2 regions of the Pseudoalteromonas sp. GABNS16E genome follow, and region 1 is predicted to be linked to the other one. Evidence: predicted binding sites of a transcription regulator. Region 1 holds the regulator's gene; the other holds the start of a gene.
The links. Region 1 encodes sigma-54, which starts transcription at its own class of promoters, with help from an activator protein. Its sites were predicted from a motif close to GTTGGCACGNNNNTNGNNT; they were not measured.
Positions count from the first base shown of each region.

Region 2: a site for sigma-54 is predicted at 1,720-1,738, ahead of fliE (flagellar hook-basal body complex protein FliE). Genes of this name have one in related genera too.

Region 1 is NZ_JAQREZ010000016.1:25,368-29,333, forward strand. Features, by position in the region: gene lptB (LPS export ABC transporter ATP-binding protein) at 1-698, shown strand, start outside; gene PSI06_RS08775 (RNA polymerase factor sigma-54) at 768-2,267, shown strand; gene hpf (ribosome hibernation promoting factor) at 2,295-2,582, shown strand; gene PSI06_RS08785 (PTS sugar transporter subunit IIA) at 2,587-3,039, shown strand; gene rapZ (RNase adapter RapZ) at 3,059-3,904, shown strand; gene PSI06_RS08795 (HPr family phosphocarrier protein) at 3,945-3,966, shown strand, end outside.
Region 2 is NZ_JAQREZ010000021.1:24,299-28,264, reverse strand. Features, by position in the region: gene fliF (flagellar basal-body MS-ring/collar protein FliF) at 1-1,324, opposite strand, end outside; gene fliE (flagellar hook-basal body complex protein FliE) at 1,345-1,677, opposite strand; gene PSI06_RS10335 (sigma-54-dependent transcriptional regulator) at 1,850-3,274, opposite strand; gene PSI06_RS10330 (sensor histidine kinase) at 3,271-3,966, opposite strand, start outside.

The sequences.
Region 1 (3,966 bases):
CAAAAAGCTATAAAGGCCGCCAAGTTGTAAAAAATGTAGGCCTTGAAGTAGAAGCCGGCAGCATTGTTGGCTTATTGGGCCCTAATGGCGCAGGTAAAACCACCACCTTTTACATGATTGTAGGATTAGTACCTAGCGACAAAGGTAAAATTTCTATTGATGATAACGACATTACGTTATTACCTATGCACAGCCGCGCCCGCTTAGGCATTGGCTATTTGCCGCAAGAGTCATCAATATTTAGAAAGCTGACAGTTTATCAAAACTTAATGGCTATTTTAGAAACGCGTAAAGAGCTCAATAAAGCCGCACGAGAAGAAACGCTTAACAACTTACTTGATGAATTTAGTATTCAGCATATTCGCGATAGCCAAGGTATGGCGCTTTCTGGTGGTGAACGCCGCCGTGTAGAAATTGCCAGAGCACTGGCAGCGAACCCTAAATTTATTTTATTGGATGAGCCTTTTGCTGGTGTTGATCCGATTTCAGTGTTAGATATAAAGAAAATAATAGAACATCTTAAAAACCGTGGCATTGGCGTATTAATTACCGATCACAATGTAAGAGAAACCCTTGATGTTTGTGAAAAAGCCTACATTGTTTCTCATGGGGAGCTAATTGCATCTGGCACCCCAGAACACGTATTAAATGACAAAACTGTACGCGATGTTTATTTAGGCGAGCAATTTAGGCTGTAACATTTAAGCCACACCTACAAGCATCTGCTAATATTAATTATAACAACATAAAAGGATTGTTAGAGATACATGAGGCAATCATTACAGCTGCGCATGGGCCAGCAACTTACAATGACTCCACAATTGCAACAAGCGATTCGCTTGCTGCAGCTCAGTACATTGGATCTCAAGCAAGAAATACAAGAAGCACTTGATAGCAACCCGCTATTAGAAGTAGAAGAGCAAGATTACACGGAAGAGTCGGCTGGAAAAAATGAACAAAAAGCAGATACGGATGATGTAACCGTAAGCGCATCGGCTGACGATACAACCAGCGAGTACGAGCAAGACAGTGGCGAAGCTTTAAATAAAGACACCGTTAGCGATGATATGGCAATGGATGTAACTTGGGATGAGTACATGAGCGCAGCCCCTGCTGCATCCTCAGGCCCAATGCCGGAAGATGAGTCTATTTATCAAGGTGCCTCTACTGAAACGCTACATGAGTATTTAATGTGGCAGCTTCAGCTTACTCCTTTTAGCCCAACTGATGAAGCCATTGCTATTGCCATTGTAGAAGCTGTAGATGACTCGGGTATTTTAACGCTAAGTTGTGAAGAGATTTTAGAGAGCTTTAACCAAGAAAACGATGACGAAGTTGAAGTTGAACTTGATGAAATAGAAGCCGTTTTAAAGCGTATTCAGTTATTTGACCCTGTAGGTATAGCCGCGCGCAGTTTACAAGAGTGCTTGTGCATTCAGCTAAACCAGTTTGATAAAGACACCCCTTTTATAGAACAAACTAAAATGATCTTAACCGATCACATTGATCTATTAGCGGCACGCGACTATCGTACATTAATGAAAAAGACTAAGCTTAAAGAAGACGAGCTTAAAGAGGTCATGACCCTAATACATACCCTCAACCCAAAACCTGCAGATACAATAGTAAGGGAAGAGTCGGAGTATGTAATACCAGATGTGTCGGTTAAAAAAATAAAAGGCCGCTGGGTGGTAGAGCTAAATCCAGATAGCATGCCAAAAATACGCGTAAATAGTCAGTACGCGGCTATGTCACGTACCGTAAAATCAAGTGGTGATAGCCAATTTATTCGCTCTCACTTACAAGAAGCTAAATGGTTTATAAAAAGCCTTGAAAGCAGAAACGACACGCTGCTTAAGGTAACTAACTGTATTGTAAAACAGCAACAGGCATTTTTTGAACATGGCCCCGAAGCCATGAAGCCAATGGTTTTAAACGATGTTGCTGAAATGGTAGAAATGCATGAATCGACAATTTCGCGTGTTACTACGCAAAAATATATGCATACGCCACGTGGTATTTTTGAGCTTAAGTATTTTTTCTCAAGCCACGTAAGCACTGAAAACGGCGGCGAGTGTTCATCAACCGCAATACGTGCCCTAATTAAAAAGCTAATTGCCGCGGAAAACTCAGCTAAACCATTGAGTGATAGTAAAATTGCGGATATATTGGCAGAGCAAGGAATTAAAGTAGCTAGACGCACAATAGCAAAATACCGTGAATCGCTAGCTATTCCACCGTCAAATCAGAGAAAGAGTTTGATATAAGACGTAAAAAACAAAGAGGAAATGCTTATGCAACTAAACCTAACTGGTCGTCACGTAGAAGTAACTGATTCACTTAGAGACTATGTAAATAATAAATTTGCAAAGCTAGAAAGGCACTCAGATCATATTAGCAATGTGCATGTCATTCTCGATGTAGAAAAACTCAACCAAAAAGCAGAAGCGACTATTCATGTAAGTGGCGCAGATTTATTTGCCTCAACAGAGCACCAAGATATGTATGCCGCTATAGACTCGTTGATTGACAAGCTCGATCGTCAAGTCATAAAACATAAAGAGAAGCTTGCTAGACACTAATATTATGAAATTAAGTACATTAGTATGCCAGGACTGCAGCAAAGCTGCGGTCCTTTTTAGTAGTAAAAAAAGAATTTTAGAGTTTATCAGTGAGCTTGCTCATGAAAAGCTCCCCTACTTACCACAACAAGATATTCTTAATGCGCTGGCAAGTAGAGAAAAGCTAGGCAGTACTGGCATTGGCCGGGGTATCGCCATTCCTCATGGCAGAATGGGTGGCGTAGAAGAGCCGCTGGCTTTAGTACTTGTTAGCGACACGCCTGTTAACTTTGATGCTATTGATAACTGCCCTGTTGATATTTTTGTTGCACTCATCGTACCAGATGGCGATAACCAACAGCACCTAAAGACTCTGGCAACCATAGCTGATAAACTGAGCAACAAAGAATTTTGTAAACAGCTGCGTAGTGCTAAAACCGATGCAGAGCTGTATCAAGTAATTGTTGATCAATCGTAGTAAATACTAAGGGCTATAAATGGAGTTAATTATCATAAGCGGCCGTTCTGGTTCAGGTAAGTCGGTTGCTTTACGCGTGGTTGAAGATTTAGGCTATTATTGCGTAGATAATATTCCGGTCAACTTACTGCCCTCTTTAGTGCGAAGTGTTTCAGATAACTATGACAAAATAGCCGTTAGTATAGATGTTCGTAATATCCCCAAAGAACAAGACGAATTTAACGATATTCTCGAGTACCTTCCTGACTTTGCTAAACCCACACTGTTTTATTTAGATAGTGATGATCAAACACTGATCAAACGTTTTTCAGAAACACGCAGATTACACCCTTTATCCATCGATTCGCTGCCGCTTGATTTAGCAATAAAAAAAGAAAAAGAACTGCTTGATGTACTCGTAACGCGCGCTGACTTTATGCTAGATACCACCGATTTAAGTGTGCACCAATTAGCAGAGTCAATTCGCGAAAAAATACTGGGTAAAAAAGATAAGCAACTTATTGTAACGTTTGAATCGTTTGGCTTTAAACACGGCATACCTAAAGAAGCTGATTATGTTTTTGATGCTCGCTTTTTGCCAAACCCCCACTGGGAGCCTGAACTCAAACCGCTTACGGGCCTTGATCAACCAGTAAAAGATTTTTTGGCAAATCACAGCATAGTCCAAAAATTCACTTGGCAAATTCAGACCTTTGTACAAACTTGGTTGCCACACTTAGAGCGTAATAACCGTAGTTATCTCACTATTGCAATTGGCTGTACTGGTGGTCAACACCGCTCGGTTTATTTAGCGCAAGCCATTGGTGAGAGCTTTGCTATGACGCATCCGAATGTCAAAATTCGTCATCGTGAGCAAGAAAAGTAACCTTAAAATAATAACCTGTTCAGTTTAGGTATAGTAATTTATGCGCTGTGAAGACACATTTT
Region 2 (3,966 bases), on a different contig from region 1:
GTACAAATGGCACGGTTACCACCTCTAATGCATCGCCGCGTTGCATATCAAAACCTACCCCACCTTGTAATAGGCGACGTATATTTGACAAAGCCTCTACCGAGCGCGGCGCCATGGTTGTTTCGCCGTTTTCACCTACTTTTGGCACATAATCAACGGCAACCGAGACGCTAATTCTGCGAATAACCCCTGTTTGTTGGCGCTTATGCGAAATGGTGGTGTCTAGCTCAAAGTTACGCGTAGCCTCTTTATGCACTCGGCTTGGGTTCGTTGCCGTACCAGCATTGCCTTGACCTGCCACTTCTGGAATAGTTGAATTCATTGGTGGCTGATTAGTAAGTGCCCCAGGAATACCTACCGCTAAGCCACCAATGTTGTTCTCTTCAAATGTGGTTTCGCTTCTTACTGCTGGTAAGTCTGGGTTGTAGCGCTTTTGTGTTTCTTCTACTGAGCTAAAGTCCATATTTAAATCAACTTGCGCCGTGTAGTTACCCAAGCCAACTACAGGAATAAGAATACTGTCTATTTTTTCTAAATACTCTTGCTCACGCTTTCTTTCAATGTCGTACTCTTTACGAGAGCGTGCTGCTAATGAGTCTTGCGAGCCTGAATTAAGTAAGCGGCCATTTTGATCTGTTACCGTAACACGAGAAGGCTCAAGCCCTTGTACTGCAGAGGCAATCATATCAACCACTGAGTCAATCTCTTCACCATCAAGCATTCTGCCGCGCTTAAGAGTCAATACCACTGTGGCTGATGGCTTTTTCTCTCTGCGTGCAAATACGTTTTCTTTTGGAATGGCTAATAAAACTTTAGCGCGTGTTACGTTGTTTAATTCTTCTATGGTGCGGGCAAGTTGTTGTTCGCGGCCGTGTTTTAAGCGTTCACGCTCTAATCGTTGGCTAACACCAAAGCCCATATCTTGCATTATGATGTCGGTGCCTGAAGTAGGACCTTGCTCAAGGCCTTCACGGGCCATTAGCAATTTAATGTTTTGATACTCACTTTCATCAACCGAAATTACGTTGCCGTCTAGCTCGTAGTCAATTTTTTGTGCATCTAAAAAATCAAGGGTTTGGATCAGCTCCTCTGTTGGCATTTTACCAAGTGGACGCATGTCTGGCTGACGTGCCCAAATAATCACAAATATGGCAATAGCTAAACAAATAGCCAGCGCAATAATAAGGGTGACTTGGCGAAGCACATCAACACCATTTAAGGCGCTTAAGTAGCCCGACTTTTGTTCTTGTTGCTCGTTATCTTCGCTTTGGTCAATACCGCCGCCAGCAAGAGCAAGATCTGTTGATTGATTAGATTGCGCCACAATAATTCTCCACTACCTACTTAAACAGGCATGTTCATAATTTCTTGGTATGACTCAACAAGTTTATTTCTTACTTGTACTGTAGCCTCAAATGCCACTGACGATTTTTGTGAGGCAATCATTGCCTCAGCAAGCGATACACTTCTATCACCCATTTCAACAGCCACTACTTTTTGTTTAGCATCTTGTTGTAAGCCATTAACCGTGTTTAATGCATCACTTAGTAAGTCACCAAATTGAGCAGACGATGTTGGCTGAGCTTGAGTAGGTAGCTTATTGATTTGATTTGTATGGCCTGCTTCTAAAGCCATTGATTGCATTTCTTGAAATAGCGCGCTGTTTTGAATTTTCATAATTTTCTCTGGCAAATGCAGTTAACGTTCATAAAGGGAATAAAGCACAAAGTGTGCCATAAAAATAAACCTTTAATTACATGAGGTTAACTATTATTTTTGAGAGTCAGAGATTTGACAACCCTAAACTAAGCGTGGTTAGTTTAGGGTTATATAGAAGAAAGGGATAAAGTTATGCGGGCAGCGAAATACCTAAATCGCGCATTTGCGCGAGTTTATAACGTAAAGTACGCGGACTGATCCCAAGTGTTTGTGCAACATCTTTACGTTTGCCTTGGCAGCGCGCTAGGGTTTCTAATATTATTTTATGCTCTTTATCTTTTAGCTCATCTTTATAGCTGCCAGTATCAACATTAGGCAGGGAGCTACTCGCCTCTGCAGGCGTTATTTTGTCATCATAATACGCGCCACTGGGAGTGTTCGCTTGTTCAGCCGCTATCTCCTGTGTAGGCGTACTGTTAATTGGCGCTTGCATTAAGTTTTCAATAAAAATGGCCTGTTCGCCAATTACATTGCCCGTTCGCAAAATAAGCGCACGTTGAATTACGTTATCAAGCTCGCGTACATTACCAGGCCATGCATGGCTTAGTAATTTTTGCTCAGCGGCACTATCAAGCGTTGCTAGCGGCTCTTTACTTTTAACTAAATGGCGCTCTATTAAATGCTTAGCCAATACAATTATATCCCCTGGACGCTCACAGAGCGGTCGCCACATTAGGGGGAATACATTTAAGCGATAATATAAGTCTTCTCTAAATTGGTTATCTGCAACGGCTTCTTTTAGGTCGCGGTTACTGGTGGCGAGTACTCTTACATCGAGTGAAATTGTTTTACGGGCACCTAAACGCTCAACTTCACGCTCTTGCAATACCCGTAATAGCTTAGCTTGCAGCCCTAAGTCCATTTCGGTTATTTCATCAAGTAATATGGTGCCGCCTTGGGCTTGTTCAAACTTACCTGGGCATGCTTGTATTGCACCGGTAAACGCGCCTTTTTCGTAGCCAAATAAAGTGGCTTCAAGCATGTTTTCGGGAATAGCCGCACAGTTTATTGCCACAAAAGGCGCATCGCATCGGTTTGATTTATCGTGAATGTATCGCGCTAACACTTCTTTACCAGAGCCACTAGGGCCTAGCACCATAACACTTGCATCTGAGCGCGCCACTTTGCTCGCCAGTTCTAAAAGCGCAATACTGCTAGGGTCGGCAACAATTGGGCCGTCAGTGTCTTTTGGCTTTTCGGGTAAATACCGACTAACCATATTTAAAAGCACCTCAGGGGCAAATGGTTTAGCCATATAATCAATTGCGCCTAAGCGCATTGCCTCTACTGCATCATCAATCGTTGCATAGGCAGTCATCATTAATACGGGGAGTTCTGGGTAGTTAAGCTTAATGCTTCTGAGCAAATCTAGGCCGCTCATCGCGCCCATTTGCACGTCGCTGACCACTAATGAAAACTCAGATTTTTTTAATTGGATCATGGCTTGCTCAGCACTATCGGCTGCAACACAGGCAATACCCGACATTTCTAACGTGTCTATGAGTGCTTCTCTTAAACCTGCATCATCTTCAACCACTAGTATTGTATTACTCATGCTGTTTTCTCCTGCGTTGAGGCCGTGCATATGGGCAGCAATAAACTAAAACATGCACCACCATTGGCATTATTAACCACTTCAACACGTCCTTGATGCGCATTAGCCACAGAGCTTACAACAGCAAGCCCAAGCCCTGTACCTTGGCTTTTTGTGGTATAAAACGGTTCAAAAATTTTCTCTATTTGGCTCAACTCTACACCAGGGCCGTTATCGCATACGCTAATACGCACGGTATCGGGTTCGCTGCTATCGCGCTGCGCTTTTAATGTCACCTGGGCTTGGCTGCCAATAATTTGAATACTATTGTGAATAAGGTTTTGAATAGCACTGGCCAGCGCGGTTTTATTACCGGTAATTTCTATGTCTGGCTCTGGTAGCTCAACAACAAGTGAGCTGTTATTTAAGGCCACCATTGCATCGGCACCTAGTTTTACCTCGTTTAAAAGCTGCTGCATAGAAACCTGTTCAACCACTTGTTGCTCGCCGCTTTTGGCAAAAAGCAGCATATCGTTAACTTGGGTTTCTAAATCTTTTAATCGCGACATTAACTTAGTTTGAAAGTTATCCCGTGATGACTCTGGTAGCTTTTTAGAGCCCAAATTGGCCGCATATAACATAGCCGCCGAAAGCGGTGTACGCACTTGGTGCGCAAGCGATGCCACCATTTTACCAAGCGCACTCAAACGCTG